3 regions of the Metabacillus herbersteinensis genome follow, and region 2 is predicted to be linked to each of the others. Evidence: riboswitches for the same ligand, from Rfam matches in the RefSeq annotation. Region 2 holds a riboswitch; each other region holds the start of a gene.
What was found. Region 2 has a riboswitch for S-adenosylmethionine ahead of ACFFIX_RS05480 (methionine ABC transporter ATP-binding protein). Riboswitches for the same ligand answer to the same signal wherever they lie in the genome.
Positions count from the first base shown of each region.

Region 1: linked by a shared signal. The riboswitch ahead of ACFFIX_RS07180 (YezD family protein) and the one ahead of ACFFIX_RS05480 (methionine ABC transporter ATP-binding protein) in region 2 are both predicted to bind S-adenosylmethionine.
Region 3: linked by a shared signal. The riboswitch ahead of ACFFIX_RS18355 (acyl-CoA thioesterase) and the one ahead of ACFFIX_RS05480 (methionine ABC transporter ATP-binding protein) in region 2 are both predicted to bind S-adenosylmethionine.

Region 1 is NZ_JBHLVO010000004.1:62,426-70,731, forward strand. Features, by position in the region: gene pyrF (orotidine-5'-phosphate decarboxylase) at 1-379, shown strand, start outside; gene pyrE (orotate phosphoribosyltransferase) at 376-1,011, shown strand; SAM riboswitch class I at 1,609-1,720, shown strand; gene ACFFIX_RS07180 (YezD family protein) at 1,846-1,989, shown strand; gene ACFFIX_RS07185 (phosphoadenylyl-sulfate reductase) at 2,099-2,800, shown strand; gene cysP (sulfate permease) at 2,817-3,884, shown strand; gene sat (sulfate adenylyltransferase) at 3,926-5,065, shown strand; gene cysC (adenylyl-sulfate kinase) at 5,083-5,688, shown strand; gene cobA (uroporphyrinogen-III C-methyltransferase) at 5,772-6,545, shown strand; gene ACFFIX_RS07210 (sirohydrochlorin chelatase) at 6,548-7,336, shown strand; gene ACFFIX_RS07215 (siroheme synthase domain-containing protein) at 7,317-7,817, shown strand; gene ACFFIX_RS07220 (Rqc2 family fibronectin-binding protein) at 7,826-8,306, opposite strand, start outside.
Region 2 is NZ_JBHLVO010000003.1:92,789-101,094, forward strand. Features, by position in the region: gene ACFFIX_RS05440 (acyl-CoA dehydrogenase FadE) at 778-2,562, shown strand; gene ACFFIX_RS05445 (arsenate reductase family protein) at 2,811-3,173, shown strand; gene gcvH (glycine cleavage system protein GcvH) at 3,322-3,705, shown strand; gene ACFFIX_RS05455 (YusG family protein) at 3,783-4,028, shown strand; gene ACFFIX_RS05460 (toprim domain-containing protein) at 4,259-4,606, shown strand; partial or broken gene ACFFIX_RS05465 (thioredoxin family protein) at 4,628-4,932, shown strand; gene ACFFIX_RS05470 (SCP2 sterol-binding domain-containing protein) at 5,089-5,421, shown strand; gene ACFFIX_RS05475 (O-acetylhomoserine aminocarboxypropyltransferase/cysteine synthase family protein) at 5,582-6,901, shown strand; SAM riboswitch class I at 7,006-7,118, shown strand; gene ACFFIX_RS05480 (methionine ABC transporter ATP-binding protein) at 7,247-8,272, shown strand; gene ACFFIX_RS05485 (methionine ABC transporter permease) at 8,265-8,306, shown strand, end outside.
Region 3 is NZ_JBHLVO010000019.1:56,633-64,938, forward strand. Features, by position in the region: gene ACFFIX_RS18350 (LysR family transcriptional regulator) at 1-721, shown strand, start outside; gene ACFFIX_RS18355 (acyl-CoA thioesterase) at 1,077-1,490, opposite strand; SAM riboswitch class I at 1,590-1,692, opposite strand; gene ACFFIX_RS18360 (tripartite tricarboxylate transporter permease) at 1,875-3,389, opposite strand; gene ACFFIX_RS18365 (tripartite tricarboxylate transporter TctB family protein) at 3,404-3,859, opposite strand; gene ACFFIX_RS18370 (tripartite tricarboxylate transporter substrate binding protein) at 4,025-5,023, opposite strand; gene ACFFIX_RS18375 (acetate--CoA ligase family protein) at 5,158-5,856, opposite strand; gene ACFFIX_RS18380 (acyl-CoA dehydrogenase family protein) at 5,883-7,061, opposite strand; gene ACFFIX_RS18385 (CoA-binding protein) at 7,098-8,306, opposite strand, start outside.

The sequences.
Region 1 (8,306 bases), on a different contig from region 2:
AGCTTGCATTGCGGTTACTCAACTTACAAGTACAACTCAAGAGATGGTTAAGGATGAGCTATTAATTAATGAAGAGTTAAGGGATGTTGTGCTTCATTATGGAAAAACAGCTTTTGAAAGTGGTCTTGATGGAGTTGTCTGCTCTTCACATGAGGTTAGGCTTATTCAGCAGCAAATCAGCTCCGATTTTATAACAGTAACCCCAGGAATCCGTATAAAGGGCGATGCTGCCAACGATCAAGTGCGAATCGCTACTCCTGAACTAGCGAGAGAGCTTGGGTCCACTGCAATTGTTGTGGGAAGAAGCATTACGGGTGCAGATGATCCTTACGAAACATACAAGATGGTTAAGAAAATGTGGGAGGGTATTACTTCATGAAAAAAGAAATTGCAAAAAAACTTTTACAAATTGAAGCGGTTTATTTACAGCCAAATAACCCTTTTACATGGTCAAGTGGCATAAAATCTCCTATTTATTGTGACAACCGATTAACCTTGTCATATCCGGAAATTAGAAATGTCATTGCAGAAGGTCTAGTGAGTCTAATAGAGACACATTTTCCCGATGTGGAGATAATCGCCGGAACAGCAACAGCAGGAATACCTCACGCAGCATGGGTGAGCGATCGTTTATCCCTTCCGATGTGCTATGTACGCAGTAAAGCAAAAGGTCATGGAAAAGGGAATCAAATCGAAGGCAAAGTATTGCCAAACCAAAAGGTTGTCGTCGTTGAGGATTTAATCTCAACAGGTGGGAGCGCGATCACAGCAGTTGAAGCACTTCGAGCGGAAGGCTGTGAAGTACTTGGTGTTGTCTCCATTTTTACATATGGACTTTCAGTTGGAAAAGAATTGCTAGAAGAAGCTAACATTAAAGCCCATTCCTTAAGTGATTATGAAGCCTTAATACAAGTAGCAGTAGAAGAGGGTTATGTTTCAGAAAAGGATGTACAAAAGCTAAAGAATTGGCGAGAAGATCCTTCTAGCGACAACTGGATGCTGACTATTTAAAAGGGATAAAAGGAGTAGAGGAGACATTAAACCGTCTATTCTATTCCTTTTCTTTAAATGAACCAAATGAATACAGATAAGCCAAACCCGATTAGACCTATTAAGAGAAAACTAGTGTGATAGATTAGCTTCACTTTTGTATCTGGTATCCGTATCAGTAGTAAGAAGTTCCAAAAAAGTAGACCAGTTATAGAAAACCAAAACATTTGACCAGTGACAGATTTCTTCAAATCCTCTAAAAATTCCTTGTTCGAACTAAACGTCAAGCAATGTGCAAGTCCTACACAAAAAAAGTAAATCCCCACGATAGAACTAAGTATCTTTATGTATAAATCCAAGCTAATCACCTCTATATCTTAAAGGTAGTCTTACATATAAAACGTTCAAAATGCAGAAAAGTTCCACTTTTTAAAATAAAAAAATAACAAATCTAGGAATAAAAGGTTTGGTTTACTATAAATTTCAAGGGTAACTTTGTCAATAAGCAGGAAGAAATTTGGGTAATTTTTCCCATTTTAAAATAAATATTAATCCTATCAGTAAACTCGGGTTGACTTTTGTTTGAATTGTGCTAAAATTTGAAAATAATAGCATAACTTCTTATCAAGAGTGGTGAAGGGAACTGGCCCGAGGAAACCCGGCAACCTGCTGATATTTTTCAGTAAGGTGCTAATTCCAGCAAAATGAAGCCCATTTTGAAAGATAAGGTATATCCATACCTACTTCTTTCCATTCTGGAGAGAATTTTTTCGTTTATGAGTTCTATTCATAAGTTCCTAGTTTAAGAGAAGATCATCTCTTTAGAAGCATGGTAGGTTTTTTAGGGGGAGTTATATGGGGAACGAAGAGCAATTTGATGCTGTAGCGAATAAACTAAAGGAAATGCTAAACACGATGAAATATGGATCCATTACGCTTGTCATTCAAGATGGAAAAGTAATTCAGCTTGAGAAAAATGAAAAAGTACGGTTAAAGTGAAAAAATGCTGACTAGACAAACTAGAGGCGATCTTATCTTTCGTTGTAAATCAACGATCGGTATAGTCGTTTTTTCTTTAACAACAAATGCTAAAGAGGTGATTTAAGCTATGTTAACGTATGAAACTTGGAGTCCCCCTGAGGGTGAGTTTGATCTCGATGATCGGTATAAGGGTGCATTAAATGTCTTAAGCTGGGCGTACCAAGAGTACGGTGAAAATGTTGTGTATGCGTGTAGTTTTGGGATAGAAGGAATTGTGTTAATTGATTTAATAGCAAAAGTAAAACCAGATGCCAAGATCGTTTTCTTAGATACAGATGTCCATTTCAAAGAAACGTACGAGTTAATTGATAAGGTGAAACTTAAGTATCCATCTCTTCGGATTGAGCTTAAAAAGCCAAAGTTAACTTTAGAGGAACAAGCCAAGAAATACGGTGAAAAACTTTGGGAACGAGAACCAAATTCATGCTGCGAAATTCGTAAAATCTTGCCTTTACAAGAAACATTAAGTGGATCTGTTGCCTGGATTTCTGGCTTAAGACGCGAGCAATCAGAAACAAGAAAATCAGTCAATTTTATAAACAAAGATGATCGATTTCAGTCCATAAAAATTTGTCCGCTTATCCATTGGACTTGGAAGGAAATATGGAGATATGTTCACAAAAACGATCTCGATTACAATCCATTACACGACAAAGGATACCCTAGTATTGGGTGTTTCCACTGTACCAAGCCTGCTTTTGATGAAAGTGATTTACGAGCAGGAAGATGGACAGGACAAATGAAAACAGAATGTGGCCTCCATCAATAGGAGGAAGGGTGAGTAGATGCTAGAGATCATTGCGTTTTCAATCAGTCTATTTTTTGCAATGAACATTGGAGCAAGTGGTGCAGCGGCATCTATGGGTGTTGCATATGGCTCTGGAGCCATTACAAAAGCAAGGTATGCATTACTTTTATGTGGAGTAGGGGTTTTATTAGGTGCTGTTATTGGTGGAGGAGAAGTTGTTAAAACAATCAGTTCAGGTATTGTTCCAGAAAGACTAATGTCCATTGAAGTGGTCATTATTATCCTTTTTTCAGCTACATGTTCTTTGTTTTTAGCAAATCTAATTGGAATTCCATTGTCTACAAGTGAGGTGACAGTTGGAGCGGTTGTAGGTGTGGGAGTTGCGTATAATCTGTTATTTGTTAAATCATTACTTTGGATTGTCATGTTTTGGATGCTTACACCTATCGCGGCTTTTCTCATCTCAATTTTGTTTGTTAAACTGCTTTATAAATTTCAAGGAAACAAGAAAGTTCGTAAAGAAGCAAAGATTCTCACCTATCTACTTATATTTGTTGGGTTTTTAGAAGCATTTTCAGCTGGGATGAACAATGTTGCAAATGCCATTGGTCCTTTAGTAAGTGCAGGAATGATCAACGTCACAAATGGAACATGGATTGGCGGAGCATTTGTTGCACTAGGTGCTGTCTTACTTGGAAAGAGAGTATTAGAAACGAATGGAAAAAAGATTACCAAATTTTCAAAAACCGAGGGAATTTTAATCTCTGGTACGGGAGCTAGCTTAGTGATCATCAGTTCACTTTTTGGCATTCCTGTTCCTCTAACACAAATTACTACTTCATCCATTTTAGGTATTGGCATTGCTAAAAACGGGAGAAACGTATTCCAAAAGAAGGTTGTCCAAAATATGTTGAAAATTTGGATTATCTCTCCTTTAGTTTCGCTTACGATGTCATACTTTCTTGTCAAACTGTTTATAGAGAGCGATCTTTATACGATTTTTGTATTAGTGAGTTTGTTGCTTGCGACAATAGGGGCAATCAGCTTAATTAAGGGTACGAAACAAGAAAAGCGGACTGTACATGAAGATGGTGGAGGAATTTAAGTTTTAAACCAAGTATAAAGATGAGTATAGGAGGAAAAGAAATGAGTTTACAAGCACATGGTGGAGAATTAGTACAACAAGTATTTTTGGGAAAATCAGTTTCAACTATTGAAAAGGAAGTTGAATTAGATTCGATTGCATTAAGTGATTTAGAGCTGATTGCGATCGGTGCCTACAGTCCAATTAATGGATTTCTAACCAAGGATGACTATTCAAGTGTTGTTGAGAGTATGAGATTACATGATGGCACAGTTTGGAGCATTCCAATTACGCTGCCAATTAGCGAGTTAGAGAGTTCAAAAATTAAGATTGGAGAGGAAGTAAGGTTGGTTAACAAGTCAATTACATACGGTACTATCGTAATTGATGAAATCTATCAGCCTAATAAACAAATAGAAGCAATCAGCGTATATGGAACCGACGATCGTAACCATCCAGGTGTGAAAAAATTACTAGAGCGTGGAGATTACTATGTAGGTGGGCAGATTACCTTAGTAAAACGTCCACCTAAGCCATTTCCTGAATATTATTTAGACCCTAGAGATACAAGAGAAGCATTCAAAGACCTTGGCTGGAAAAAGATTGTTGGATTTCAAACGAGAAATCCTGTTCATCGTGCACACGAATACATTCAAAAAACGGCATTAGAAACTGTAGATGGATTATTTTTGAATCCACTTGTAGGTGAAACAAAGTCAGATGATATTCCTGCAGATATTCGAATGAAGAGCTATCAAATACTATTAGCCAATTATTATCCAAAAGATCGCGTATTTCTTGCAGTATTCCCTGCTGCCATGAGATATGCAGGGCCAAGAGAAGCCATTTTTCACGCACTAGTCCGCAAAAACTATGGATGCACTCACTTTATTGTTGGAAGAGATCATGCAGGTGTTGGTGATTATTATGGGACGTATGATGCGCAAAAGATTTTCTCAAACTTTCAAGCAGAAGAAATAGGAATTACGCCACTTTTCTTTGAACATAGCTTTTATTGCACGAAATGTGAAGCGATGGCTTCTTCTAAAACGTGTCCACATGACGCAAGTGATCACGTTATTCTAAGTGGTACGAAGGTTAGAGAAATGCTTCGCAACGGTGAAATTCCTCCAAGTGAATTCAGCCGTAAAGAAGTGATTGAAGTATTGATAGAAGGTCTAAAAGAAACTGTGACGTCATAAGGAAGGGGATTTTGAGAATGAGTGCAAATAATATTGTATGGCATGATGCTTCTGTTACAAAAGAGGAGAGACGAAAAAAAAATAATCATGGTAGTTATGTTTTATGGTTTACTGGACTATCTGGATCCGGGAAATCCACACTAGCAAACGCATTATCAAGACAACTGTTTGAGTCAGAAATTGAGTCTTACGTTTTAGATGGTGATAATATTCGTCATGGCTTGAACAAAGATCTCTTTTTTTCAGAAAGTGATCGAAAAGAAAACATCCGTCGAATTGGTGAAGTATCAAAACTATTTGTAGACAGTGGTCAAGTGGTGATAACTGCTTTTATTTCTCCATACCGTGAAGATCGAGCACAAGTGCAGCAACTCCTTGAGGAAAATGAGTTTATTGAAGTTTATGTAGAATGTTCATTAGATGAGTGCGAAAAAAGAGATCCAAAAGGCTTATACAAAAAAGCCCGTAATCACGAAATTAAAGACTTTACTGGGATTGATTCACCATATGAGGCACCAATTAATCCTGACTTAACCGTTAATACTGAAACACAAACAATCCAAGAATCTGTTAAAATAATTATTAAGTACTTAGAAAATAAGCAGCTGATTAAAGTTAAATAAAGTTTTACAGCCTGCTGAGGAAGTACGGGATTTGTTTTACAAGAACAAGAAACTTTTTCAAAGGTTGTAAAGAGGTGAGGTTAATGGCAAAGGTATATTTAGTTGGAGCAGGCCCTGGTGATGAAGAATTATTAACGATAAAAGCGCTAAAATGTATTGAAAAAGCAGATGTCATTTTATATGATCGACTTATTAACAAAGAAATTTTAAAGTATGCGAAACCGGGTGCTGACCTCGTTTATTGTGGAAAACTCCCAAACTATCATACGATGAAACAAGAAACAATTAATCATTTTCTTGTTAAATATGCAAAAGATGGCAAGGTTGTTACACGACTTAAAGGTGGAGATCCGTTCGTTTTTGGTCGAGGTGGGGAAGAAGCCGAAGCATTAGCCAAAAATAAAATCCCCTTTGAAGTTGTCCCCGGAGTTACCTCAGGAATAGCGGCTGCAGCATATGCTGGTATTCCTGTAACTCACAGGGACTTAAGTGCAAGTGTGGCTTTCGTAACTGGCCATCGGAAAGACAATGAGGCCGAGGACGTTAAATGGGAGTCACTAGCAAAAGGGATTGATACGTTAGCAATCTATATGGGAGTTAACAACTTACCCTATATTCGTCAACAATTAATCAAGCATGGCAAAAGTGAAAACACACCAGTGGCCGTTATTCAATGGGGCACAACAGATGTCCAGCGTTCAATAACTGGGACATTGAGTACGATCTATGATCTAGTGATCCAAGAAAAGCTGACAAATCCTTGTATGATCATTGTAGGTGAAGTTGTCAGGTTAAAAGATCAAATTAGCTGGTATGAAGGAATGCTTCATCAAAAAGCGACAAGTGAGGCTCTTTAATTATGAAACAAGCCGTACTGTATGTGTGTCACGGAAGTCGATTACCTAAAGCATGTCAAGAAGCCATCGAATTTATTGAGAGTGTTAAACCGAAAGTAAATGTATCGATCCAAGAAATTAGTTTTCTTGAATTATCTTCACCTACAATAGAAGATGGCTTTAAAAATTGTGTGAACAAAGGTGCAACACATATTGCGGTTGTCCCGCTTCTACTTTTAACAGCGGCGCATGCCAAACAGGATATTCCTAAGGAAGTAAGACATGTTGCTAAAAACTATCCGCACGTTAAGCTTACCTATGGAAGACCGATTGGTGTTCATCCTAACATGACGGACATCCTCATCGATAAAATAAAAGAAGTCACAACCCTTTCTTCATTTTCGACCGGAATAATTGTTGGAAGAGGAAGTAGTGATTCCGAGGTTGTAACAGATTTAAAAACGATCGCAACGTCACTACAAACTAATTCTAATTTATCAGCTGTTCACGCTTGTTTCTTAACAGCTGCTCAGCCTAAATTTGAATCCTTCATAGAAGAAATTTATCATTCAGATGTTCAGTCAATTGTTATTATTCCTTATTTACTTTTTACGGGAGTATTAAAAAGAGAGATTGATACGGCGATTAAAAAATATGATTGGAAAAATCGTGACATTTCTATTTGTGCTTATCTTGCTCCACATCCGTCATTGATTGATGTATTTCTTGAAAGAGTAGAAGAGGCCCTTCAAAATAAGCAGGAACAGTTTTCGTTTATGGGAGATAAGTGCGATGTTACCACTGCATATTAATGTTACCGATAAAAAGGTATTAATTGTCGGGGGTGGTAAAATTGCCACTCGAAGACTTCAGACCTTCTTAAACGAGGGTGCAACAATTAGGGTTGTAAGTCCTGAGGCATCGAAAGAAATTGAGGAACTAGCAGAGACTGGGGTCATTCAATGGGAGCAAAAAGAAATCACGATTGAAGATTTAAATTCAGCATCGATTATTATTGCTGCCACAAATCACCCCGAAATTAATGAGTGGATTGCAGAAAAAGCAAGTGAGCACCAGCTTGTAAATGTTGTAAGTTCAGCAGAAAAAGGCAATTTAACGATCCCTAAGTTTGTAACTAAGGGAAGACTCACCTTTTCTGTTTCAACCAATGGCGCAAGTCCATTACTTGCAAAGCAAATATGTGAACAGATTGGCAATCAATTTGATGAAGAATTTATTAGTGAGCTCAACAGAATGTATGAAGAACGGCAAAATAAAAAAAGGAACTTTTAAAGGTGCACTTACACACCTTTTGAAGTTCCTTTTCTTAAGCGAAACACCAAATCTTCATCTGGTGTAACAAAAACAGTTTGTTGATTGTCGTAAATCACAAAGCCCGGTTTTGATCCACTAGGTTTTTTTACATAGCGAATTGCCGTATAATCTACTGGCACTGAGCTTGAATTTTTTGCCTTACTAAAGTAGGCAGCAAGATTAGCAGCTTCTAATATCGTTTCATCTGAAGGTGTTTTACTTCGAATAACAACATGTGAGCCGGGGATGTCCTTTGTGTGAAACCACACATCATCTCGAGCAGCCACACGATTTGTTAAAAACTCATTTTGTTTATTGTTTTTGCCAACAATGATCTCCATACCGTCACTAGAAAGATAATGCTCAAGAACAGGCTTTAAGACTTTTTTCTTTTTCGTTCCTTTTGTTTGTCTTTGTCGAAGATACCCACCTTCAATTAATTCTTCACGTATTTCCTCAATATCTCTT
Region 2 (8,306 bases):
TTGTGTGGGGCCCCAAAGTCCTGCTGGCGCAGGCTGGTAAGGTGAAGAACTTCGCTAACCTTGTGGTTTTTACGCTCAGTTCTTTTTGAGGGCATTGGAGTGTTGGAGTGGGGATGGCGGTTAGCGTTTGGACTTTTTTGGGGCATGAGGGTTTTTTATAGATTCGTTTAGAGAGTGAACTGAGTATGAAAAAAGAGTTGTTGTGTGGGGCCCCAAAGTCCTGCTGGCGCAGGCTGGTAAGGTGAAGAACTTCGCTAACCTTGCGGTTTTTACGCTCAGTTCTTTTTGAGGGCATTGGAGTGTTGGAGTTGGGATGTGGGTTAGCGTTTGGACTTTTTTGGGGCATGTGGGGTTTTTTATAGATTCGTTTAGAGAGTGAACTAAGTGTGATAAAAGAGTTGTTGTTTGTGTGGGGCCCCAAAGTCCTGCTGGCGCAGGCTGGTGAGGTGAAGAACTTCGCTAACCTTGCGGTTTTACGCTCAGTTCTTTTAAGGGCATTGGAGTGTTTGGGTGGATATGAGGGTTAGCGTTGGTACTTTCTTGGGGCATGTGGGTTGCAGTTGAAATAGGGTTAGAGAGTGTATTAAGCGTTAATAGAGAGTTATATGTGTGCGGCCCCAAAGTCCTGCTGGCGCAGGTTGGTGGCGGTGAAGAACTTCGCTAACCTTGCGGTTTTTATGCTCAGTTCTTTTAAGGGCATTGGAGTTAGAAGGGGATATAGGGCATAGAGATTGAAAGTTAGATAAATTTCAAAATAAGATTAATGGAGGAATTTAGATGTCTAATACGATTCAGGGTGTTATTAAGGGTGGGAGTTTTTTAATTGAGGATGTTTCGGCTGATCGGGTTTTTACTCCGGAGGATTTTTCTGATGAGCATAAGATGATTGCTAAGACTGCTGAGGATTTTGTTGTGAACAAAGTGTTACCAGAGTTAGATGATATTGAGAATCATCAGTTTGAAAAATCTGTGAAGCTTTTAAAACAGGCAGGTGAGCTTGGGTTATTGGGAGCGGATGTTCCTGAGGAGTATGGTGGGCTTGGTTTGGACAAAATTAGTTCTGCGTTAATTACGGAGAAATTTGCTCGTGCGGGAAGTTTCTCATTATCATATGGTGCTCACGTAGGGATTGGCTCATTGCCTATCGTTTTGTTTGGTAACGAAGAGCAAAAGCATAAATATTTGCCTGATTTAGCCACAGGTGAAAAGATAGCAGCTTACGCATTAACTGAGCCTGGTTCTGGTTCAGATGCACTTGGTGCTAGATCAACAGCTAAGTTGAATGCTGAGGGCACACATTACGTATTAAATGGAGAAAAACAATGGATCACTAACTCAGGATTCGCTGATGTATTTGTTGTTTATGCAAAAGTGGATGGAGAGCATTTCTCAGCATTTATCGTTGAAAAAGAGTATTTAGGTGTTTCTACTGGACCTGAAGAAAAGAAAATGGGGATTAAAGGTTCTTCTACAAGAACACTTATTTTAGAAGATGCTTTAGTACCAAAAGAGAACTTATTGGGTGAATTAGGAAAAGGTCATGTTATTGCCTTCAATATTTTGAACATTGGTCGTTACAAGTTGGCTGTAGGAACAATTGGTGGATCAAAGCGAATCATTGATGTTTCTGTCCAATATGCAAACCAACGTCAACAGTTCAAAACACCAATTTCAAAGTTCACTTTAATTCAGGAAAAATTAGCAAATATGGCTACGAAGTTATATACAATGGAAAGCTCTGTTTATCGTACCGTTGGATTATTCGAAGATCGTATGAGCCGTTTGTCAGCTGATGAAGTAAAAGATGGGAAAGAAGTTGCGGCATCTATTGCTGAATATGCGATTGAGTGTTCTTTAAATAAAGTATTCGGTTCAGAAACATTAGATTATGTAGTAGACGAAGGCGTTCAAATCCATGGTGGTTACGGATTTATGGCTGAATACGAAGTAGAGAGAGCTTACCGTGATTCTCGTATTAACCGAATTTTTGAAGGTACAAACGAGATTAACCGTTTATTAGTACCAGGCACTTACTTGCGTAAAGCAATGAAGGGCGAGCTTCCATTGTTCCAAAAAGCTCAAGCTTTACAAGAAGAGTTGATGATGCTTATGCCTGAAGAAGTAGGCGAAGGTACATTAGAGCAAGAAAAATATTTATTGAAAAATGCCAAGAAAATTGGGGTAATGATTTCTGGGTTAGCTGCGCAAAAGTTTGGCAAAGGGCTACAGCAAGAACAAGAAGTACTTGTGAATATTGCTGACATCGTAAGTAATGTTTATGCAATGGAGTCAGCTATTCTTCGCACCGAAAAAGCAATTGGGAAAAACGGTGAAGAGAAAAATAAACAAAAACTTCTATATACACAAGTTTTCTGTCAAGAAGCATTTAACGAAATTGAAGCACATGCAAAAGAATCTCTAGTGGCTATTGAACATGGTGATTCATTGCGCATGATGATTTCGGCATTACGCAAATTTACTCGTCACACACCAATTAACGTAATTGCAAAAAAGAGAGAAATTGCTGCAAAACTCATTGAGGCTGAAGGTTATACTTCTTAATAAATGCACCATGATACAAAGGCAGATATACACTCGTATATCTGCTTTTTACTGTTGGACTAGTATGTTGAAACTAGTTGGATGTTTTAAAAGATAAGGTAATTTTTATTGGCTGTTCTACAGCAATTTTAACACTAAGGAATGATATAGAACAAAATCACAAGAGTTTTGACACTTCCTGTTATGCTTGTGTTACATGTTGTGATAAAATACAAATGTTAAAACTTAGGTAAGTGGGTGGTGAAAAGATGGCTTTAACTTTCTACTGGTATCCAAAGTGTGGTACATGCCGTAATGCAAAAAAGTGGTTTGAAGAAAACGAAATAGAATTTAAAGAAGTACATATTGTGGACAATCCCCCAAGCAAGGATGAGCTTAAAGCAATATATGAGGCTAGCGGTGTAGAATTAAAGAAATTCTTTAATACGAGCGGTCAAAAATATCGCGAATTGGGATTAAAGGATAAATTAAAAACAATGTCAGAAGACGAAATGTTAGATGTACTTTCTTCTGATGGAATGTTAATCAAACGCCCTCTAGTTACAAATAACGAAAAGGTTACAATTGGTTTTAACGAAGATCAATTTCGTGAAACTTGGAGGCCTACATGATGTAGGTCAGAAAGGCGTTGCGACAGGACGTCGCGAACTTAGCCTTTCATCCTTTCTATTTTGTAAGTTCAACTAGGCGTAATCGTTAAGACCTAGCTTAGTTTTCTTATTATAAACATAACACTACTTAATATGGAGGTTTTTACAAATGAACACACCAAAAGAACTGCGTTATTCGGAAGAACATGAATGGGTGAAAGTTGAAGGTGAGAAGGTACGTATTGGTATTACGGATTTTGCACAATCAGAGCTTGGAGACATCGTATTTGTTGAGTTACCTGAAGTAGGCGACGAAGTGAAAGCAGATGAGCCTTTTGGAAGTGTTGAGTCTGTTAAAACCGTTTCAGAATTATACGCACCTATTAGTGGTAAAGTAGTTGAAGTAAATGAAGATCTTGATGATAGTCCAGAATTTGTCAATGAATCTCCTTATGAAAAAGCATGGATGATCGTAATTGAGCCTAGCGATGTAAAAGAAGTGGATAACTTAATGACTTCAGAACAATATGTTGAAATGACAAACGAAGACTGATTCAGATTCATATAGTCTAGGGTAGCATTACTTTAATAAATATGGACACGCTAAAGGTAAAACAAGGGGGTGTCCATATGACTTTAGAAAAACAACGTCTAAACATAACCGATCGAGTAGTTGGTAAATTCTCTAATGGGCAAATCAACTTATTTTTAGAAAATGAGCAAATCGGACAAATGGTTTCAAAAGGTGCAGAGTCTAGCTTTGATTTGAAAACGAATTATCAATATGAAGATAACAATTTTTATCAATATGTAGATGTTCCGACTAAGCCTGATGAAAAATATGTGGATTGTGATGACGTTAATGGTTGGTGTTAGTAGCAGTGGAGTAGTCCTCTGCTGTTTTTTTCATACTCAGTAAATTTCCTGAAAAGTTTTAATATACTTGTTTTAGGAGTTTATAGGCCAACTTGAAACCTGAGCAGTTGTCATTTTGATTCATAAAGATAAATAATAAGTGGTCGGTTTTCTTTCTTTTAAAAGGAAACAACCTCGACAACTCGAATAACTTATAGAAAGACTTTTAACTTTAAAAACAGGTGATGACAATGTCAGTAGTTGAGGTTGGAAAAGTATTGATTGTTGAGGGTAAATCAGATAAAAAGAAGGTCTTAACGGTCATAAATGAACCAATAGAAATTATTTGTACAAACGGAACAATCAGCGTTACAAAGCTTGATGAGCTGATCGATGAGCTCTTTTTCAAAGATGTATATGTATTAGTTGATGCAGATGATGCGGGGGAGCGATTACGGAAACAATTTAGACGTGAATTTCCAGAGGCTTCACACATTTACATTGATAAAACCTATCGCGAGGTTGCAACAGCTCCTGATCATCATGTTGCTTCTGTTTTACTAAGTGCGAATATTGATGTTGATGCTAAATTTTTATGAAGAGGTGTAAAACAAGTAGCAATGATTGAATGGAATGAAAAAGATAAAGGGATAAACAAAGAAGGTTATACAATTCTTTACTTGTACACACCTTTATGTGGTACGTGTCAGGTTGCAAAAAAATGTTATCGGTTGTTGATGAAATGATGTCAGACTTAACGATATACAGTGTGAATCTAAACTTTTATCCACATGAGGCGGTACAATGGGCAGTTGAAAGTGTTCCATGTTTACTAATATTTAAAGATGAAATAATACTTGAAAGAGTATATGCGTTTCAATCAGTTGGATATTTATATGATGTTTTAAAAAGATATGCCGCCTAAATAGGGCGGCATTTTACATATTTCTTGGGAAATATGAATAAACCATCAGCATCTGACAGCAAACAAATTAACTGTCGAATTCTTTGAGAAGGAAATCCCTGAGTCGAATAGAATCTTAAGTACCAAAGGCGATGACAGACAATCGGGGGAATAATAATGTGTATTGATTTATTTTTAGAAAGAATAAATGAATTGAACATCCTAACTCCGATCTATCCCCACCACCCTCTTACCTTAGAAATTCGACCAACTAATTTAAAAAGCATATATATAAAAATAACTACTGAAGGAATCAAACAAATTAAAAGAAACGGTGGAAAAACATCGTTCGTTATCGAAGGTGCAGAGGAAGAAATAAACGATCTATTAACTGGTGAAGTCAAGCTACAGCAAATGATAAAGATAGGGGCTGTAAGAGTTAAGGGATCGTTTCGGGATTATTTAAGGGTTGATGCATTTCTTCAATACGGTCAACCTTACTCAAGTTGAAATTGACAGCTTGTATCCAGAAATGTTTTTTATTATAAAAGACTGAATATTCCCTCTATGCAAAATTGTGCTAACTTCACAAGAGAGTCCATATGTTGGTAGATAGAACGAAACACGCATTTTGTATTTTGAATTTTTTATGATTATGGGAGGAATAGCAATGGGAGAGAAAAAATCTTATCGGTTAGAGACTTTGAATATTCATGGTGGATTAAGTAAAGATCCAGCTACGGGAGCAAGAGCGGTGCCGATCTATCAGTCAAATGCGTATATGTTTAATAGCACTGATCATGCTGCAGACTTGTTTGGACTAAAAGAACAGGGATATATTTATACTCGCATTCATAATCCGACTTCTACTGTTTTTGAAAAGAGAGTTGCTCAGCTTGAAGGTGGAGTTGGGGGGTTAGCGGTCGCAAGCGGTATGGCTGCTATTACCTTGTCAATTCTAAACCTTGCTAGTGTAGGGGATGAAATCGTCTCAGCTTCAACTCTATATGGTGGTACATATAACTTATTTGCCAACACTTTACCTAAGTATGGAATTAACACTGTGTTTGTTGACCCAAAGGATCCAGAAAACTTTAAAGAAGCGATTACACCGAAAACAAAGGCTATTTTTGCTGAAACGATTGGAAATCCAAGTTTGGATGTTTTAGATATAGAGTCTGTCGCAAAAGTTGCACATGATGCAGGAATACCACTTATTATCGACAACACCTTCGCCACACCATATTTATGTCGTCCAATTGAACATGGAGCAGATATTGTTGTGCATTCTGCTACAAAGTGGTTGCTTGGTAACGGAACAACACTCGGTGGAATTATCGTTGATGGCGGAAAATTCGATTGGAATAGCCCTAAGTTTCCAGGATTCACTAGCCCTGATCCTAGTTATCACAACCTTGTCTATGCAGAGGCACTTGGTGAAATAGCATTTATTATTAAAGCTCGTGTTCAATTGCTGCGTGATTTAGGACCCGCTATCAGTCCGTACAACTCTTTTCAATTCACATTAGGTCTTGAAACACTTCATGTACGTATGAAAGAGCATGTATCCAATACTAGGAAAATAATTCATTACTTAAAAGAACACCCTGCTATTAAATGGGTTTCTTATCCAGAGCTACCAGATCATCCAGGAAAGCAACTTGCTGAAAAATACTTACCAAAAGGAGCCGGTTCTGTCGTCATTTTTGGGATAAAAGGCGGGCGGGAAGCTGGGGCTGCACTAATTAATGCTGTCGAATTATGGTCACATGTTGCGAATGTTGGGGATGCGAAAAGCCTAATCATTCATCCAGCAAGTACAACTCATCAACAGCTCGAACAAGAGGATTTAAAGAAATCTGGAGTTACTGAAGATTTAATTCGTTTATCAGTTGGAATCGAACATATTGATGATTTATTGGAGGATTTAGAGCAAGCTATTTTTAAGGCAACAAGCATACGATCTTCAGCAACTGTTAGCTTATCTTAAAAATAGAATAAAATAGTTGACACATTTTTTTAACGCATGATACAATCACAAACGTAATCAAAACTCACTTAAAACGAATAAGGTACTAATTAAATAAAGTTATACTCTTATCAAGAGTGGTGGAGGGAAGTGCCCTATGAAGCCCGGCAACCGTCAACAGTCGATGTTGAAATGGTGCCAATTCACACAAAGCAATGATTGCTTTGGTAGATGAGAGAAAGGACATTAACTATTACATGCCTTTCTGCTCATTTTTGCAGAAAGGCATTTTTCGTTTAGAAAATTGTAAAATCTTTATACTAATAGAGTGAGAGGACTAAAAACAACTAGAAAGAAGGTGATGACATGATTCAACTAAAAGAAGTTGTCAAGATCTATCAATCAAAAAGCGGAAATGTTAAGGCAGTTGATACGGTAGATTTGGATATTAAGCAAGGAGAAATCTTTGGAATCATTGGATATAGTGGAGCAGGTAAAAGTTCATTAATTCGCTTGCTGAACGGACTTGAAAAACCAACAAGCGGTTCAATAGAAGTGGCTGGGCAAAGAATTGATAAAATCGGTGGCCGGGAATTACGAAAAGCTCGCCAAGAAATTAGTATGATCTTTCAACACTTTAACCTGCTATGGTCACGAACAGTTCGAGAAAATATCGCTTTTCCTCTCGAAATTGTCGGAGTGAAAAAAGAAAGTCGTGATAAAAGAGTTGCTGAATTAATTAAGCTGGTTGGTTTAGAAGGACGAGAAGATGCCTACCCCGCTCAACTAAGTGGTGGACAAAAACAGCGCGTTGGAATTGCGAGAGCTTTAGCCAATAATCCTAAAGTATTGTTGTGTGATGAAGCTACTTCAGCGCTTGATCCACAAACGACTGATTCAATCTTAGAACTACTTGTCGATATTAATGAAAGACTAGGTTTGACGATTGTGCTAATCACTCACGAAATGCATGTAATTCGTAAGATCTGTCACCAAGTAGCTGTTATGGAAGAGGGGCGTGTTGTCGAGCAAGGCGAAGTACTTCAAGTCTTCAAAAAACCGCAACAGTCAATAACAAAACGATTTGTTAAGCAAGTAACAGAACCTGAAGACACGAAAGCAACAGTTGAACACTTATTGGAGCTATATCCAAAAGGAAGGGTTGTACAACTAACTTTTGTCGGAGATGCAGCTGAGCAACCTTTAATCACCAATATCATTCGTCATTTTGAAGTGGAAGTAAACATCCTACAAGGTAAGATTTCACAAACGCAGAGTGGCTCTTACGGTACATTGTTTATTCACATGGATGGAAATGACCTAGAGGTAGAGAGAGCAGTTTCTTATATACAAAATCAACAGGTTGAGGTGGAGGTGATTCTAAATGCTTGAACAACTTCTGCCTGAAGTGAATTGGGAAAAGGTC
Region 3 (8,306 bases), on a different contig from region 2:
AAAGGCATATGAAATTATAAAAGTAATTCAAGAATTAAAAGATGAAATGCAAACCGAAATAATGGCAGTAAAAGGAGAATTAAAATTAGCTTCGATTCCAACGTTTATGACATTTTTCCTCAATCCGATGGCTGCTTTTAAAGCAGATTTTCCAAACGTGAACATTGAAATAAAAGAACAAGAAACACAAGAAATTATCGAGGCGATAAATCAGAGCACAGTTGACATTGGCATGATTGCCTATCATGTTGGACTCAAGAATATAACTGATGATTTAGAGTTTAAACCTTTGATCAAAGGTGAAATGAAAGTTTATGTGAACAAAAACTCCCCGCTTGCGATACATGACAGTGTTAAACCACAAACTCTAATTAATCAAACAATTGTTATGTATAACGGGGACTATATCAAGTGGTTTGTCAATGATTTCTTAAATCAATTCGGTCCGTTGAATATCCTTTTTTCATCAAACAATACTGATGTGATAAGAAAAGCAATAATAAATAATTTAGCAATCACTTTTTCACCAGATTGGTCTACTAAAAATAACGAGCTTCAGGCTAATAATAAAGTAAAAAAGCTGCATATTGTTAATTATGATCCAGTACAGATGGCATTTGGGTTGGTTCATTCTAAGAAAAGACCTCTTTCTGCTTCGTCCAAAAAATTTATTAAATATGTAGAAAACGCATTCCAAACGAAGGACCTATTTACGATTTAATTATTCAAACTACCCTAAGCCTTATCTGGTTTAAATAACCATTTAGGTTTAGGTGTATTGAAACGGAAATCCCTTTTAGGATGCTGATAAATCACCTTTACAATAATCCTTTCGCCGCTTCTACCGTTTTTAAATTACACTAGTTAGTTCAATAGGAACAATTAAGTTAGGTGTTGAATGAGACAACAGAATAATGGTCAATTAGGTTATTGCAAGGAATACTTTTTTTCCTCATTTGCGTCTCCACTATGTAGAAAGGCATCTGTACATTGATTGAGATATTATGATTGATTATAATCGATGAATTAGGTCGATTTTAATCTAATTCTGGCAAAATGATTCTCTAAACTGTATATCACTTTATTTCATTAGATTCCCTCCCATATAAATGTTTTTCCAATTCTTTTCTAATTTCTTCGGGTATAGACTCGCTCTTTCTTTCTTGAACGTTGTAGTTTACATAGATCGTGTTTCCTATTGCACATCGGGTTCCTTGCTGCCAAATTTCTTCATATAGTTCCAAGCTGGAATCGCCGAATCGCTTGACCCAGCATTTTATCTCAACATCTTTGCCGAAGTATATTTGCTGTTTATACTCGACTGTTGTTTTTAAAATGATCATTTTCCAATTTTTAAAATCAAGATCGGGGTTAAATAATGAAAATAGTTTATTTCTACCACCCTCTAGCCAAACAGGTATGGTTGTATTATTAATGTGCCCTACCCCATCCGTTTCAGAAACTCGTGGTTCTATAATTGTTTTAAACATCGTTTATCCACCCTTCCTTATAACTTTTTGTTCAACCCAGACGTATATCCAATTGTAAAAAAACCCTTTTGCATTGGAATACAAAAGGGGTTCATCACCGACTTATCATCCAAAGCTGTTGCTTTGCTGGTGTTAGCACCTTACATATAGCAGATTGCTGTGGTGTTGTTGTGCCAGTTCTCTCTACCACTCTTGATAATTTTTAATTACTAACATATTTTTTAATTATTTTCGATTAGAATTCAACTTCAGTGGCTACCATGTGAGGATAGGTAGACCATAAACATTTTGTTATTTACTGATGATGATTTGGAAGCCATTACATCATTCATCTTTCCGATATGACCATTGGTAAGTAAAAAACGCGTCACAATTATTCCAATATTAGTAATTAATCAGTGTATGATTATTTTTTTCCCTATTTTTATATTTTCGAATTCTTGGAAGTATTAGTATGGAGAGTGACAATAACACAAAAGTAATGGATATTGGACTACTAACAAATATCAATAAATTATTTTCTGATAATAGCAAGGCTCTTCTAAAATTTTGCTCTAGCAGTGGACTTAATATCATTCCAAGTATTAATGGAGCTAACGGATAACCATTTTTTCTCATAAAATACCCGACAAGACTAAAAACAATTAACAGTATCACATCAAATAAGCTATTTCTATAGGTATAAACCCCTATAAAACAAAGACTTGCTATAACGGCTGTTAGGTATGGTTCTGCATTTTTTATAAGTATCGCAAAAAAAGGAATAAACAGAGTGTTTAATACCAATAGTAATATGTTTGCTACTAGTAATGCGGCGATTGCGCCCCAAACAATATCAGCTGATTCTTGTAACAAGGCTGGTCCAGGCTGTAAACCAACCATCATCATTCCTCCTAAAAGAATAGCTGCACTTGCCGTACCTGGAATACCTAAACTAAAGGTTGGAATTAAAGCCCCTCCTACGGATGCATTATCAGCTGCTTCCGGTCCACTTAATCCATGGGGATTTCCTTTTCCGAATGTTTCTGGCTGTTTAGATATCTTTTTTTCTAAACTATAGGAAAGGAATGTCGCTACGGAAGCTCCGGCTCCTGGTAAAGCCCCTACTAAAAATCCTATTATGCCGCCACGTGTCATGCTAAAAAATGTTTTGGAAATTTCACTTACCTTAGGAAATAGTGATGAAAATTTAAATTTGGTAAACATGCTTTCCTTGCTTTTGTTGGATTCTAAACGGGCTAGTACCTCCGATAAACCAAATATACCTATAGCCACTACAACAAAACTAATGCCATCCCATAAGTGAATGCTCCCAAAGGTCATGCGTTGATCACCTGCAAGAGGATCGAGTCCAATCATTGCGATAAGTAGTCCTAGTGTTACTGATATAAATGCTTTACTTGGCTTGCCTCCGGTCACCCCACTCGAGGCAATTAAGGAAAAAAGAATTAATGCAAAGTACTCAGCTGGCCCAAAGGAAAGAGCGAATTTTGAAACAACCCCTATTAAAAATACTAAACCTAAAAAACCAACCAAACCCCCAATAAAAGAAGCAATCGCACTCAAGGTTAGGGCATGTCCAGCTTTCCCTTGCTGTGCCATTGGATATCCATCGAATGTAGTAACTAATGCACCAGCATCTCCTGGGACGTTGATTAAAATCGAGCTAATCCTGCCTCCATACATCCCACCCATGTAAATGCTAATCAGTAAGACAAGTGCATCCAACGGCGCTACACCAAACGTTATGGGCATTAAAATTGCCATCGCTGTTAATGATCCTATGCCTGGGAGCGCCCCTACTAATGTTCCAATTGTAACACCTAACATACACCATAATAATGTAGATGGACTTGTTACGATTGAAACCAAGCCATCCATTAATAATGACAATTCCATCTCCACACCCCCCTCTAATCTAATAGTCCCATCGGAAAAGATATACTAAGTAATTTAACAAAAGTTATATAAAGGATGAAAATCGAAATAAGAGAAAAGAATGCGGAATTAATGAGGGAGCGCTTTTCCATTTTAAATAGGACAACAAAAATAAATAGCCCCAAACTGATTAGCATACCTAAAACATTAACCATTATTAAAGTCAGGATAATGAGTCCCATAAATAATAATTGCTGGGAAAGATTATTGGCAGTACCCTTCGTCTCTTTCGTCTCTTTCTTACTTTCATTCGAAAAAACAGAAAATGACTCCATCGCTAATAAAATGATTAAAAGGAATGCTAGTGCCATAGGTAAAAATCCTGATCCTATCGTTCCATTTGCTTCAAATTTCGTTAAATTTAGTGTTTGAATCAGTAAAAGAAAGACGGTGAGCATTAAAAATATTGGAAATAGCAAACGCAAGATCATTGAACTGCCTCCTCCTATCTGTTGCTTTTCATTAAGTAAGAATTTAGTTGTTTTTTATATTGAAACTTTTAATATGTTAAAAATGAGAGAGAAAAGATCACACCTCTTCAAAATTAGGAAGAGGTGTATATCGTTTTCTCCTTAACATGTAGAGTGAACCGGGTTTTACTTTTTACCTTTTAAGAACTCAGAGTAATTTTTACCTTCTGTTTCCATCCACTCTGTGTACTCTTCACTACCTTTAAACTCGTTAATGTACATTTGGTTATTAATAAACGTCTTCCATTCTTCGCTCTCAGTCATTTCTTTAAGCGCATTTTCCCAGTAAGCAACTACCTCTTCCCCTACTCCCGCTTTCAAAAATACTCCTTGTGGTCGATAAAATGTAACGTCGATTCCTTGTTCTTTAAGAGTAGGGATATCTGGTAAAACTTCTAATCTTTCATCAGACATCGCCGCTAACGCATTTAGCTCTTTACTATCTAAATACCCTTTAGCCACAGGAGGAACAAGAAGTGCTGCGTCGATACGTCCTGACAACAATTCTGGTATGACCTCACTAATTCCGTTATGTGGGATATACTTCAACTCGCTAGCTATTCCATACGATTTAGCGATTTCGTTCCATTTTACAACCTCAACTGTATCCGTTGCTGCCGGTAATCCTATTGAAACTTTTCCTGGATCTTCTTTAATTGCATTAAATAGTTCGTCGACTGATTTATATTCAGAATTTTTAGACACAACTAATAATAGTGAGTTATTCGCCACCTGTGCTACGGGAATAAACTGGTCTAGTTTTAGTTTAGATCCTTCCATATACATAGGAGAATAAATATCAACGGATTGTAATAATGTATTTCCATCCCCTTTGTTGCTCAGTTCCATCAGGGCTCTTACTCCACCCCCACCTGTTAAATTTTCAACAGCAAATGATTCTTCCACAATACCGCTCTCGTTCAAGGTTCTCGCTACAGTACGTGCTGCTAAATCGGTTCCCCCTCCTGGAGCAAAACCAACGATATAGCGTATTGGTCCCTCAGGTGTGAATTCTGCTTGTTCTCCCGTATTATTATCTGATGCCTCATTAGATGTGTTCGCACTGCATCCAAACATGAATGCTGTAAGCAAGGAAATCATAATTAGTAATTTACTTTTTTTCATCGAGTAAATCCTCCCCTTTTATATGAAAATTTAATCGTAGATTTTTCACAAAATGATTTTATCTTCCAATAGTTTAATAGACGGATGCTGGTGCGGTTTATTAAGATTTTTGAATACGCTTACAGTTTTGTTCATTAGTTTCTTGAGTCGTTATTTAAAACAATACTCGCATCTACAATAAACACACCATCTTTATTATAGATAATAGGATTTATATCAACTTCCTCAAGTTTACTAGAGTTCTGTGTAAACACACCTTGCTCTCCACCTAGCTTCAGTAATATTTGTACTAACACTTGTTGATCCACTTTCGGGTATTGGCGAAATCCATTTAATAGTTTGTTATTTTTCAAGCTATTAATCATGTCCATGGCATCGTATTCGCTGATGGGGAGAGATCTTAATGAGAAATCCTTTAATATTTCGGTAAAGATTCCCCCTAGGCCGAACATTATCATATCCCCAAAATTCTCATCTTTAAAGAAACCAATGATAAATTCTAGACCCGAATCAACCATTTCTTCAATTAAGAAACCATCTATTAAGCTATGATCAACGGAATCTAAAATTCGCTCACATGCCTTCCGGACGTCTTCTGGGGATTGATTATTAAGGATCACACCTCCCATATCGCTTTTATGTATGATCTCTTTTGATACCATTTTCACCACAACAGGTAAATTCATTTGCATGGAAGAATGAACTGCCTGTTCTACACTGGAACAAAACTTACTTGTTGGAACGGGTAAACCTGCTTCCTTGAATAATGCCTTACTTTCTACCTCAGTTAGTTGGCCTAAACCTTTGTAGTTACTTAATAATTCATTACTCATCGTTTCCCTCCTATCCAGTGAGCTTTCTATTTTAAAAGTTCTCTAGCAATCGTGTTTCGTTGTATTTCAGATGTCCCTGTTAAAATTCTGAACATTCTTGTTTTTCTATACATTCTTTCGATCGGGTGCCCTTTCATTAGTCCCTGTCCTCCATGGATTTGGACCGCCTTGTCTGCCACACGGTTTGCTGCTTCAGAAGCGTAAAGCTTCACCATGGATGCCTCGGACCTAGATTCTTGACCATTTCCCATCTTTTCGATACAATCATACACCATACATTTTGCTGCGTATATATCCGTAGCCATATCGGCTAACATGTGTTGAATGGCCTGGAAATCACCAATAGATCGTCCGAATTGCTTTCTTTGTTTTGCATAATCCAGAGTTAATTGAAACATATTTTCAGCTACACCTATATATGTGATGCCCCATAAAGCTCGGTTTTGATTTATTCGCTTAATACCAAGTAGAAAACCTTCCCCCGATTTTCCAATAATATTGTAGCTTGGAACCCTACAATTATTAAAGAGTAGCTCCGCTGTTCCATACTCTCCTGAGATCGGAACCTGTATTTCCCCTAAATCAAAGCCAGATTTATCCCCTTCTCGCTTTTCAACAATAAAGGCTGTTGTCACTTTTGAATTATCTTCTAGTATTTCTTTTGCAATAACAATAGCAAAATCTGAATATGGAGCTGAACTGATAAAATGCTTTTTCCCATTTAGAATGTAATCTGAGCCGTCCTTAACAGCGGTTGTTTGTATTGCATTTGCGTCAGAGCCAGCACCTGGCTCTGATAAGGCAAAGCAACAGCCAATATCCCCACTCATAAGCGGTCGCACATATTTATGGATTTGTTCCTCTGTAAACCATTCTAGCATTTGACCGATTCTCGCAGGTCCACCTAATTCCCCTAATACCACTCCCCATAAAGCAGCACCTGATTTAGCCAACTCTTCTTTCAATAGACAGAGTCCTTTCAAACTTAGATCCTGACCACCTAACTCTTTAGGTAAATTAATTCCATAGAACCCTAATTCAATCGCTCTTTTTCTGACCCACATCATGGCTTCTTTTGTTATCGGCTTTTCACTATCTATTTGATTTTCTTTTTCATAAGGTAATAGTTCATTGTAGATAAAATCGATCAACCGATCTCTTAATTCCAAAATCGATGTATCGACGTTCGCATGAACGGTAAACATGTAAATTCCCCCTAACTCGAATTGCTAATAATTAAGTTAATTATTGATATACTTCTTCTTTTCACTATGAATCTTGCTATTTTGAGTGACTTTACTTAAAGCTTTAATCGCGGAGTTTAAGTTAAAGAGAACAGGAACTCCTGTATGACTTAATTTTCGGGCAAATTGAACTCTCGGCTCTTCTAGAGCAGCTAGCTCATTTCGTAAGACAATCATTACGTTTAGTGGCAATTGGTTTAGTTCAGAGACCGCTTCCACTAAGTTGTCTAATGCTTTCCTTCCAAAGGTTCCTTCTACCACTTGTATATTTAAATGCACGATTAGATGATCAAAGTTTTCCTTTTTCATAATCGTATTCAATATCGTTTTTATGACTCTTCCGTTCTCAGCCATTAGTGTCCAAGCTGGTGTATCAATCGGATTTTTTAAACTGTATCCGTCTGGTAGATTTAAGTTTAATAATGCATGTTGTGTTTCAGTGGAGAACTCAGGAACAGATATCCCATTTTCCTCACATGCATCTATCGCACTAACCGTAGCTCCCCCTCCCATGCCTAGTAACACGGTTTTTTCACCTAAGGGAGTAGATAGGGAATCTAATAAGATGAGCGTATCAATTAAATCCTCGTAATCATTGACTAAAATCACACCGTATTGAGTGCAAATCCCTTTAATTATTTCGTAATTGTTTGCCATGGCCCCTGTATGGGAAGCAGCTGCTTTTGCTCCTTCGTACGTACGTCCACCTTTTAATAAAACAATCGGCTTTGAACCGGCATTTTTCTTTAGCACTTCGATAAAACGTTTCCCATCATCAATCGACTCAATATACATGCCTATCACTTTCGTTTTTGGATCATTGATAAAATATTCTAGGAAGTCAACTGGTCCCAGATCTACACAATTCCCAGCAGAGATGATTTTTGAATATTTTAACCCTCGATTATTTCCACGGATTCCAATATCACTGGCCAGACCACCGCTTTGAGAAAAGACAGATACCTGTCCAATATTCTGTGAAAACCGCTTAGAAAATGTTATTTTTCCTTCAGGACAATACAAACCGATACAATTAGGACCAACTAATCTTACTTTAGCTCTTCTAGCAGCTGCCAGAACTTCCAGTTCCTTTTCATAATTACCGATCTCACTAAATCCGCTAGTGATGATATGTGCAAATTTTACTTTCCCATGGAACATATGAATCACATCTACGACCCTTTCTTTTGGAACCGCTATATACGC